2 linked regions of the Thiosocius teredinicola genome follow. The protein of the gene in region 2 interacts with the protein of the main gene of each other region in a pairwise test. Links are inferred from orthologs where the notes say so. Each region holds a gene or a part of one and is shown on either strand. Other genes may lie near its edges.

What was found. The genes of interacting proteins can lie anywhere in the genome.
Region 1: the proteins of bioB (region 2) and B1781_RS08410 interact in binary tests that used the Escherichia coli proteins (3 or more experiments, as listed by UniProt). The link is inferred for Thiosocius teredinicola from one-to-one orthologs.

Annotation. Positions count from the first base shown.
Region 1 is NZ_CP019936.1:1,737,032-1,741,871, reverse strand. What follows is about bases 910-3,790. They hold B1781_RS08410 (class II glutamine amidotransferase), read right to left. Parts: upstream 2,818-3,790; coding sequence 2,002-2,817; downstream 910-2,001. Other genes in these bases: B1781_RS08405 (transglutaminase domain-containing protein), read right to left, coding at 3,000-3,790; ahcY (adenosylhomocysteinase), read left to right, coding at 910-1,992. Outside these bases: B1781_RS08420 (protein-L-isoaspartate(D-aspartate) O-methyltransferase), read right to left, coding at 1-617; more of ahcY, read left to right, coding at 742-909; more of B1781_RS08405, read right to left, coding at 3,791-3,941; B1781_RS08400 (endonuclease/exonuclease/phosphatase family protein), read right to left, coding at 3,865-4,659.
Region 2 is NZ_CP019936.1:4,070,047-4,074,922, reverse strand. Bases 1,344-4,260 are described here. They hold bioB (biotin synthase BioB), read left to right. Parts: upstream 1,344-2,261; coding sequence 2,262-3,260; downstream 3,261-4,260. Other genes in these bases: bioF (8-amino-7-oxononanoate synthase), read left to right, coding at 3,285-4,260; B1781_RS19310 (hypothetical protein), read left to right, coding at 1,852-2,265; B1781_RS19315 (ComF family protein), read right to left, coding at 1,344-1,563. In the rest of the region: B1781_RS19325 (alpha/beta hydrolase), read left to right, coding at 1-545; RNA polymerase-binding protein DksA, read left to right, coding at 652-1,071; more of B1781_RS19315, read right to left, coding at 1,078-1,343; more of bioF, read left to right, coding at 4,261-4,457; pimeloyl-ACP methyl ester esterase BioH, read left to right, coding at 4,454-4,876. UniProt on the Escherichia coli protein: Catalyzes the conversion of dethiobiotin (DTB) to biotin by the insertion of a sulfur atom into dethiobiotin via a radical-based mechanism.

The DNA.
Region 1 (4,840 bases), 2.3 Mb from region 2 along the record:
GTTTCGATCTCACCGTGCGCGTTCTTGCGCAACAGTACGAGCTCCTGGCTGAAATGCGGCTGGCCCAGCGGCAACACCAGCCTGCCGCCGGGCTTGAGTTGCTCGATCAGCGGTGGCGGTATCAGTGGCGTCGCCGCGGTCACGATGATCGCGTCGAACGGCGCCTTGTCGGGCCAACCCTCGTAACCGTCACCGAACTTGGTCGACACATTGCGATAACCGAGTGATTTCAGCCTGCGCGCCGCATTTTCGGCGAGTTCCGGCACGATCTCGACCGAGTACACCTCATCGGCCAACTCGGCCAGAACCGCGCACTGGTAACCCGAACCCGTACCCACCTCGAGCACGCGCGCACCCTTGCCGACCTCGGCCAGCTCGGTCATCAAGGCAACGATAAACGGCTGCGAGATGGTCTGCCCGCGCCCGATCGGCAACGGTCGGTTGTCATAGGCATGGTCCTTGAGGTCGTCGTCGACGAACGCATGCCTCGGCACGCGGCGCAGCGCGTCGATCACGGCGGGAGCCAACGCATCCCGGCCCGTCTGACGACGTGTGAGGGCCACATCGTCGTTGATTGCCTGCAACATGCTGTCGGCTTCATGTGTTTTGCTTGACATGCCGCAAACCGTATTGGACGAAGTCTCGATCTACTATAAGCATAGTAGTGAAAACACGGTCGCCATCGAACACCGTTCGACACGCCGGCCGGCTCGTCGTGAACAAACGCGAGGCGTACCCATCATGCACTGCGACATCAAAGACCGGTCTCTCGCCGACGGCGGCCGTCGACGCATCGATTGGGCCTGGTCGGAGATGCCGGTACTGCAGACATTGTTCGAACATTTTGCAGCCGACAAACCGCTCGCCGGGCTGCGCGTCAGCGCCTGCCTGCATATCACGACGGAAACCGCCAACCTGGCACGCGTACTACAAGCAGGAGGCGCCGATATCGCTTTGTGTGCCAGCAACCCACTGAGCACGCAGGACGACGTGGCGGCCGCACTGGTGCACGATTTCGGCATACCGGTGTTCGCTGTGCGCGGCGAAGACAACGAGCGCTACTACCAACATATCGATGCGGCTATCGCCCACCGACCGCAAGTGACGCTCGATGACGGCGCCGACCTGGTCAGCGAGTTGCACAAGCGCGGCGGCCCAACGCTCGACGATGTGGTCGGCAGCACCGAAGAAACCACCACAGGTGTGATCCGACTGCGCGCCATGGCGGCCGACGGCGCCTTGCGCATACCGGTAATCGCCGTCAACGATGCCGATACCAAACACCTGTTCGACAACCGCTACGGCACCGGCCAAAGCACCCTGGACGGCGTTATTCGCGCGACCAACATCCTGCTGGCCGGCCGCACCTTCACCGTCGTCGGTTACGGCTGGTGCGGACGCGGCATCGCCAACCGCGCCCACGGACACGGCGCACACGTCATCGTCTGCGAGGTGGACGCGGTGCGCGCGCTCGAGGCGGCGATGGACGGATATCGTGTGATGCCATTGCGTCAGGCGGCCGCCGAATCGGATTTCATCATCACCGCCAGCGGCGATAAACACGTGCTGGATGCAACCCACCTCGAGACGATCAAGGACGGCTGCGTGATCGGCAACTCCGGGCATTTCAATGTCGAGATCAATATCCCGGCGCTGCAGGCGATGTCGGTCGAGGTTACCCGGCCGCGGCCGCATGTCGACGAATACCGGCTCAACGATGGACGACGTGTACGCCTTTTGGCGGAAGGCCGCTTGGTGAACCTCGCAGCCGCCGAAGGACACCCCGCTGCGGTGATGGATATGAGCTTCGCCAACCAGGCGCTCGCCGTCGCCTATCTGCGCGACCATGCCCTGCCGGCAGGGGTGCATCGCGTACCCGCCGAGATCGACAACGAAGTCGCCGCTCTTAAGCTGGCCGCCATGGGTTTGGCCATCGATGAACTAACGGACGAGCAGGCACAGTATCTCGCAAGCTGGCGGGAAGGTACCTGACGGCCGGTCTTATCGACCGATGCGGCGCTCGACAATCTCGCCATCGCGGATCGCGAGAATCTCCCCCTCTGCGAGCACCTCCCACGATTCGTCGGTCAGCGGTACGCTGGCCACCAGGGTCAATGCCTGCGCAACCGGCGACAGGGTGACCCCGGACCCCGACAGGTCGGGCGTCGCTTCCTCGCAGCTGCGCGTCAGCACGAACATACCCGGCAACACCATCTCCTTGTCGGGCTCGGTGCGGCGATGCGCGTGGACCCACAGCACATCGCCATCGGAATAGATGAAGTTGGCGGAGCCGAGTTCGCGTGTCTGCGCGGCGAAATCGGCGACGGTTTGCAGCCGCTTTGCCAGGTCCGGCACACCGCCCCCGGCCTCATCCCAAAGTGGCGCCAGGCCATCGAGCAGCTTGCAGAATGCGACTTCGGAGTCAGTCTCACCGATCGGACGGAAGCGCGAATGCCGCAGTGGCACCTTGCCGAGCAGATCCGGCAGGTCGCCGTTGTGTGCAAACACGTGGGCACGTCCGCCGAGTTCTCGCACGAAGGGCTGCGTATTGTGCAATGCGCGCTCGCCGAAGCTCGCTAGGCGGATATGCGAGATCACCCGCTGCGTCGGCGGACCGTGCTGCTCGATGAACTTCACCAGGTCGCTCTCGCTCGCGGCACTCGGTTCGCGCAGCAACAAGGCATCGGGACCGGCATAAAACGCCACGCCCCAACCATCGCGATGCGGGCCTTCGGCACCGCCCCGACGCGTCAGGCGTTCGAGCGAGAACCCGACACTGGTCGGCGATCGGCTCGACATCGCAAATAACTCGCACATCTTCAGATCATTCGTTCAAGTTCCCTCGAATCAATAACACAGCCAGGCAGGTAGTGCGAATGACCGGGCGCAAAGAACAGGCAGGGAGACGATGAAAGCTCAATATCCCGGTCGGCGCGTCGTCAACGCCAAACGCGTCCAAGTCAGATCGACCGTCGAGGGCGCGCAATCTCGATGACCACTCAGTTCATGTGTGGCCCATCTATCCTGACGGTGATCTGCGGCTCGACGATCGAGCCATCGGGCATTATCCAGAGCGGCTCTGAGAAATGACTGACTTCGACGCAACCGTAGGGCGTATGAAACACCAGACCGCGCCCGTGGCTCATCAGTACCCGCCTGCCACCAGCGGGATTGAGTGCGGGCGCAAGCTCCGGCACCCGCCACTTCAGATGATGCGCCAAATCCCAGTACACAATGTCGCCGTCGGCCTCGAACATGAGCCAACAATGCATGTCGTGGGTCTGCGATTTTTCCGGATGAACCCAATACCCAGCCAGGTATTGCGCTTTGAGGCCGACGGCTTTGGCCATCGCCATGATATAGCCATGCATGTCGACGCAACTGCCTTGCGCCGTACCACATACCAGGGGCATCTCAGCAGTCGCATCGTTGAATCGTTGTTTGGGGTGGGCGTATTCGAATCGTACGGCGGCATGCTCGACCAGCGCCCGCACCGCATCTGCCTGGTTTGCGCAATGGGCAACGGTCGATCTCGCCGTGTCGACCAACCCGATCGTTGCACGTGTATAGCGATTGTCTGGCTGCCGCCACACCGAAGCGTCGGGCCTGTCCATCGTCAGTTCGATGTCGAAACCGATCGACAGTGCACGGTTGTCGACGGCACACAGCAGCATTGCGCCTTGCGACAACGCATCCGCCGTCAGTCGGCCGGCCAGCGCCGCGTTGGTATACCGAGTGGCAGCAACCCGTTGAAACCATTCACCCGGCGGTATCGGCTGCAGCAGCAACGGCGGTTTGTCCCCAACTCTTAGGTCAGGTTGCTCGACGTCGATCGACACACTCCACAGCATCAGCGTTTCCCCGTCATGCGCATACATCCACCCCGTCCGGCAGATCGAGATCGGCCACGACAGCGGCGTGGTCACTGGCGAAACTGCCATCGCATGTCGGCCGGTCGAGGGCGACAGATAGCGCAGCCCAGCGAATACCCAATACACCGCCACCGAAGCGAAACAGATGATCGATGCATCCGCGGCCGTCGAAGTTCAATGTGTTGAGGTCATTGCCCGCGTTGCATTCGTCCCAGACCGAAATCGCATCGTCCCGTCCGGCCAATCTGTGCAGCGCAGGTGAATGCACGCCGGCGTTGAAATCACCGCCCAACACACACAAATCTGTGACCCTGGTATCCAAAAAATCGACAAGCTGACCCACCTGCTGCGCGCGTAAACGATCGCCGGGATCGAGGTGGGTCAGATGAACGTTGAGCAGCCCCACCACAACCGATCCGAGGTGGCATTCCGCCCACAAGGCGACACGCTCGCCATCGCGCGGGTTGCTGTTCAGCGCCAGGATTCGCGTGGCCGACAGCGGTAAGCGGCTCAATATCGCGAGTCCGGAATAGCAGTCGACCGATCTTTCTCCCACCCGACGCCGCTTGCGACGCGCAGGTGCGAAACACAGATACATATCGAGTGCTCTCGCCAGGAACACGCCAGTATCGATCTCTCCCGCCGATGCCACCAGCACCTCCTGCAGAAGAACGACATCGGGTTCGATCCGCGCCAAGCCGTCGGCAAGACACCGCAAGCGGTTTGCATAATCGCGCTCCCCTTTCCAGGTGTTGAGCGTGACGATTCTGACGCGCTGTCGCTGCATGATTCGGCGATTTTCGATACCGGTAAACCAACAAAAACTACCCGCACGATGTGACAGGCGTTCGATCGACAGAGATCGATCCGCGACGCACCAACCAATCAGCAACGTTGTATAGACAAATCATGGCCGGTAACCGATTTGTCATCGTTCGTAAACGCGGGAGTCATGGCTGCGCCGGGAG
Region 2 (4,876 bases):
TGTTGTTCGAGGCGTTTTATCAATGGGATCTGATCCCGCGGCTGCCGGATAGCATGCGCGAGTTGGCCGAGGGTGAACTCGACAGCAACCTGCGCGACCTGATCCAGACGAGCATCGAGACCTTCCTCGATTTCGCGCTCAGCGATCCGGTGGCCACGTCCGTCGATTGCCACGACACCGCCGAGGTGACCGCCGCCGAGGCCGAACGCGAACTGCGGCGTTTCCCGCGGGCGGCGCCGTACAAAAAGCTCGATTGGGAATTCCATGCCTGCCGATTCTGGGAGTCGGGGCGGGCGCCGGCCGACTTCTTCGAACCGGTGCGTAGCGCGGTGCCGACCCTGGTGCTGGCCGGCGAGTTTGATCCCGTGACCCCGCCGGAATGGGCGGAAAGTACCGATAAATATCTGGAAAACAGCGAGTTATTTATCTTTCCGGGTATCGGGCACGGGGTACTGGACAGCCATGTCTGTGCGGCCGAGCTGTCTCGGGTGTTTCTCGCCGATCCGCAGAATCCGGCGCCTCCCCAGTGTCTCAGTGGGATCTGAATTCCTGGCCGTGATCGACGCTTTTGCATGCCTTGGGGTTGATTATGGCGGCTGGGTAGGCTAAAAACCCGCGGCCTTAATCATCAATCTTCGGAGTCAGACGAGCATGACGGTGGAACTTCCGGCCGATTACGAGCCGAGCCCGGATGAGGAGTACATGAACCCGATGCAGCTGGAATATTTCCGGCGGCAATTGATTCGCTGGCGCGAGGAGCTGATGACTGAAGCCCAGGAAACGCTCGACAACCTGCGCGACAAGTCGTACCAGGAAGTCGGCGACGAGGCGGACCGCGCCAGCCGCGAAAGCGAGCATGGCCTGGAACTGCGGACCCGCGACCGTTACCGCAAGCTGCAGCGCAAGATCGAGCAGGCGCTCGAGCGTATCGACGATGGCAGCTACGGCTACTGCGAAGATACGGGTGAGCCGATTGGCGTCATGCGTTTGAAGGCGCGCCCGATTGCCACCTTGACGATCGATGCGCAGGAACGCCGTGAGATGAAAGAGCGGGTGCTGGCCGACCGCTGATACGGCCTAACCGTCACGCGGGGTCCGGGCGACCGTCCAGACCTCGACGTGAGCGACCCCGGCGCGCTTCAGACTGTGCGCCGCCTCTTCGGCCGTTGCGCCGGTTGTCATCACATCGTCGATGACCGCCACCCGCGGTGGCAGATCTCCAACACACAGAAACATCCCGCGCGCATTGCGCCGCCGGTTCAGGCGCGACAGCTTGCGTTGTTGTCCGGCCGACCCGCTACGCACCAGGTGGCGCGACGACCATGGGATGTGCAGGTGTCGAGACAATCCACGTGCGATCTCCGCGGCCTGGTTGAATCCGCGTTCGCGCAGTCGCGCGCTGCCGGCCGGGATCGGTAGCAGCAGATCGGGCGGATCTACCGCGGTGTCGATAGCGCCGGCCAGCAGGCCGGTCAGGCTGCGTCCCAGCGCAAGACGGTGGTGATACTTGAAGCCGGCTACCAGGTCGTCAACCGGCGGGGCATAGCGTAGCGGGGCAATCACGTGATCGAACGCCGGTGGATGCGTTTGGCAGTCGGCACATAGGCTTAACCGCGGCGCGCTTGGCGGCAGTGGCAGGGCGCACTGGCGGCACGCATGGTCGTTGTATGGCATGGCGGCGATGCAGCGCGGGCAGATCAGGTCGCCGGGTTGGCGGCACAGCACGCAACTGCTGCCGAATAATTGAGCAATAATTGGCCAGTTGTTAACCATAGAAATCCATTTCGGTTGACAGCGGGCCGTCCGATCCGAATTATGGCGGCTCGATTTTGCCCACGGGACCGGATTGTAATGGAAGTCGCCCCATCAGATGCTGTACGCACGGTCAGCGGACGCTCCTCGCGCTTCGCCGCCATGCAGATGGATATAGGCAACCTTGTCAGCATGTTGCTGCCGCCACTGCCGCTGCTGTGGTTCGGTGGGTCGATGCTGATCTATGCATTGCACCGGCATCACCCGAATCCGCGGGTGGGGCATTTCACGCAGAACGCCGCCTACCGGTTCTACGGCGTGATGGGAGCGATTATCCCTATCGGCACCTTCTTCCCGGGGCGCGGCATAGAGTCCTGGCTGATCGCCTGGGGCGCCGGTTTGGCGATCATCGTGCCCTGGTCGCTGTGGTCGATTGCCCGCATCCGGCGCGAGCAATGGGATGACCTTATTGTTGATGCCGAAGATCACACTATTGAGGAGCACACTTCATGAGCGCCGCCGAGCTCCGCCATGATTGGTCGCTGGACGAAATCCGCGCCCTGTTTGCCTTGCCGTTCAACGATCTGCTGTTTCGCGCTCAGAGCGTGCACCGTCAATATTTCGATCCCAACCAGGTGCAGGTCAGCACCCTGTTGTCGATCAAGACCGGCGCTTGCGCCGAGGACTGTGCCTACTGTTCGCAGAGCGCCAAATACGACACCGGGCTGGAGCGCGAGAAGCTGCTGCCGCTCGACGAGGTGATTGCCGCCGCACAGACTGCGAAAGACAAGGGCTCGACCCGTTTCTGTATGGGTGCCGCGTGGCGCAACCCAACCGACAAGAATCTCGACAAGGTGATCGACATGATCACCGCGGTACGTGGCCTGGGCATGGAGACCTGTGTCACCCTGGGGATGCTGACCGGCACCCAGGCGCAGCGTCTGCGCGAGGCCGGCCTGGATTACTACAACCACAACCTCGACACCTCGCCCGAGTTCTACGGCAACGTCATCACCACGCGCACCTTCCAGGATCGCCTCGATACCCTCAAGCATGTGCGCGAAGCAGGCATCAACGTGTGTTCCGGCGGCATCCTCGGCATGGGCGAGAACGGCACCGACCGCGCGCGCATGTTGCAGGAGCTGTCCAATCTCGAGCAGCATCCGGAATCGGTGCCGATCAACATGCTGGTGCAGATCGAAGGTACGCCGCTGTACGGCAGCGATACGATCGACTCGCTGGAGTTTGTGCGCAGCATCGCGGTTGCGCGCATCCTGATGCCCAAGAGCTATGTGCGTCTGTCGGCCGGACGCACCGACATGAGCGACGAGACTCAGGCGCTGTGCTTCCTGGCCGGAGCCAACTCGATCTTCTACGGTGAGCGCCTGTTGACGACGGATAATCCCGACGCCGATCACGACCAACAGTTGTTCGATCGCCTCGGTATCAACCGGCAGGAGGTCGAACTGGCCGCCGATCAGCAGGTTTGCTGCGGCGCCGGTACCTGATCCAAGTCGAGGCCGGTTCACGGCATGGACGAATCATCGATGCAGTCGTTGCAGGCTGCGCTGGAACAACGTCGACGCGAGGGCCTGTACCGGCAACGCCGGGTGACCGACGGTGCACAGGGGCCGGAACTGGTCGTCGACGGCCGGCGCATGCTCAGCTTCTGTTCCAACGACTATCTTGGTCTGGCTGCCGACCCGCGTCTGGGCGAGGCAGTGAATCGCGGTGTGGCGCGCTACGGCGTCGGCAGCGGCGCGGCGCACCTGATCAGCGGCCATAGCGCTGCGCATCATGCCCTCGAAGAAGAACTTGCCGAGTTCACCGGACGCGAACGTGCGCTGTTGTTCTCGACCGGCTACATGGCCAATCTCGGGGTGCTCAGCGCGCTGCTGGGTCGTAGCGACACCGTTTTGGAAGATCGCCTCAACCACGCCTCGCTGATCGATGGCGGCATCCTGTCACGCGCACGCTTCAAGCGTTATGCGCATGCCGACACCGACGCACTGGCGGGTTTGCTGCGCGAGGGTGAAGCACGTTGCCTGGTGGCGACCGACGGCGTGTTCAGCATGGACGGCGACATTGCGCCGCTGGCTGGTCTGGCAGAGCAGTGCTCGGCCCACAACGCCTGGCTGATGGTCGACGATGCGCACGGTATCGGGGTTGTCGGCCCGCAAGGCAGAGGCAGTATTGTGGCTGCGGAACTCGGTGAATCGGATGTGCCGATCCTGATGGGCACGCTGGGCAAGGCGCTGGGCACGGCCGGTGCATTCGTCGCCGGGCCTGAGGTGCTGATCGAAACGCTGATCCAGCAGGCGCGACCCTATATCTACACCACCGCCATGCCGGCAGCGATCGCCGAGGCAACGCGTGCCAGCCTGCGCATCGTGCTCGACGAGGAATGGCGGCGTGAGCGTCTGCAGGGTCTGATCGTCCGTTTCCGTCGCGGCGCTGCGCGTATCGGGCTCGAGTTGATGGATTCGGAAACACCGATCCAGCCGATTCTGCTCGGTTCTGCGCAGCGCGCGCTGCAATGGAGCGATCGGCTTTACCGCGAAGGTATCCTGGTAACGGCGATTCGCCCGCCGACCGTGCCCGATGGTGCCGCGCGCCTGCGCGTGACCCTGTCGGCGTCGCACACGGTATCGCAGGTCGAGACCTTGCTGAGCGTACTCGAAGAGACGGCGGCTGAGCTGGCATGAGCCTGTATTGCCAGAAGACAGGGCAGGGCGCGCCGCTGGTGTTGCTGCATGGTTGGGGGATGAACGCGGCCGTGTGGGAGCCGATCCTGCCGACACTCGCTGAGCACTTCGAGGTCAACGTGATCGAGTTGCCGGGACACGGCGCCAGCCCGCCGGCGCCCGCTGCCGAGCTACGCGATTGGGCGCAGCTGTGCCTGGATGCCGCGCCCCGGCGTGCCCAGTGGATCGGTTGGTCGTTGGGTGGCCAGGTGGCGTTGCAGGCGGCGCTGATGGCCCCGGCAAGGGTGGGTCGGCTTTCGCTGGTGGGCACAACGCCGCGCTTCGTGCAAAGCGTCGATTGGCCGTGTGCGATGCCGACATCGACCTTCGAGCAGTTTGCCAGGGCGCTGGATGACGACGCCAACGCAACCCTGATGCGT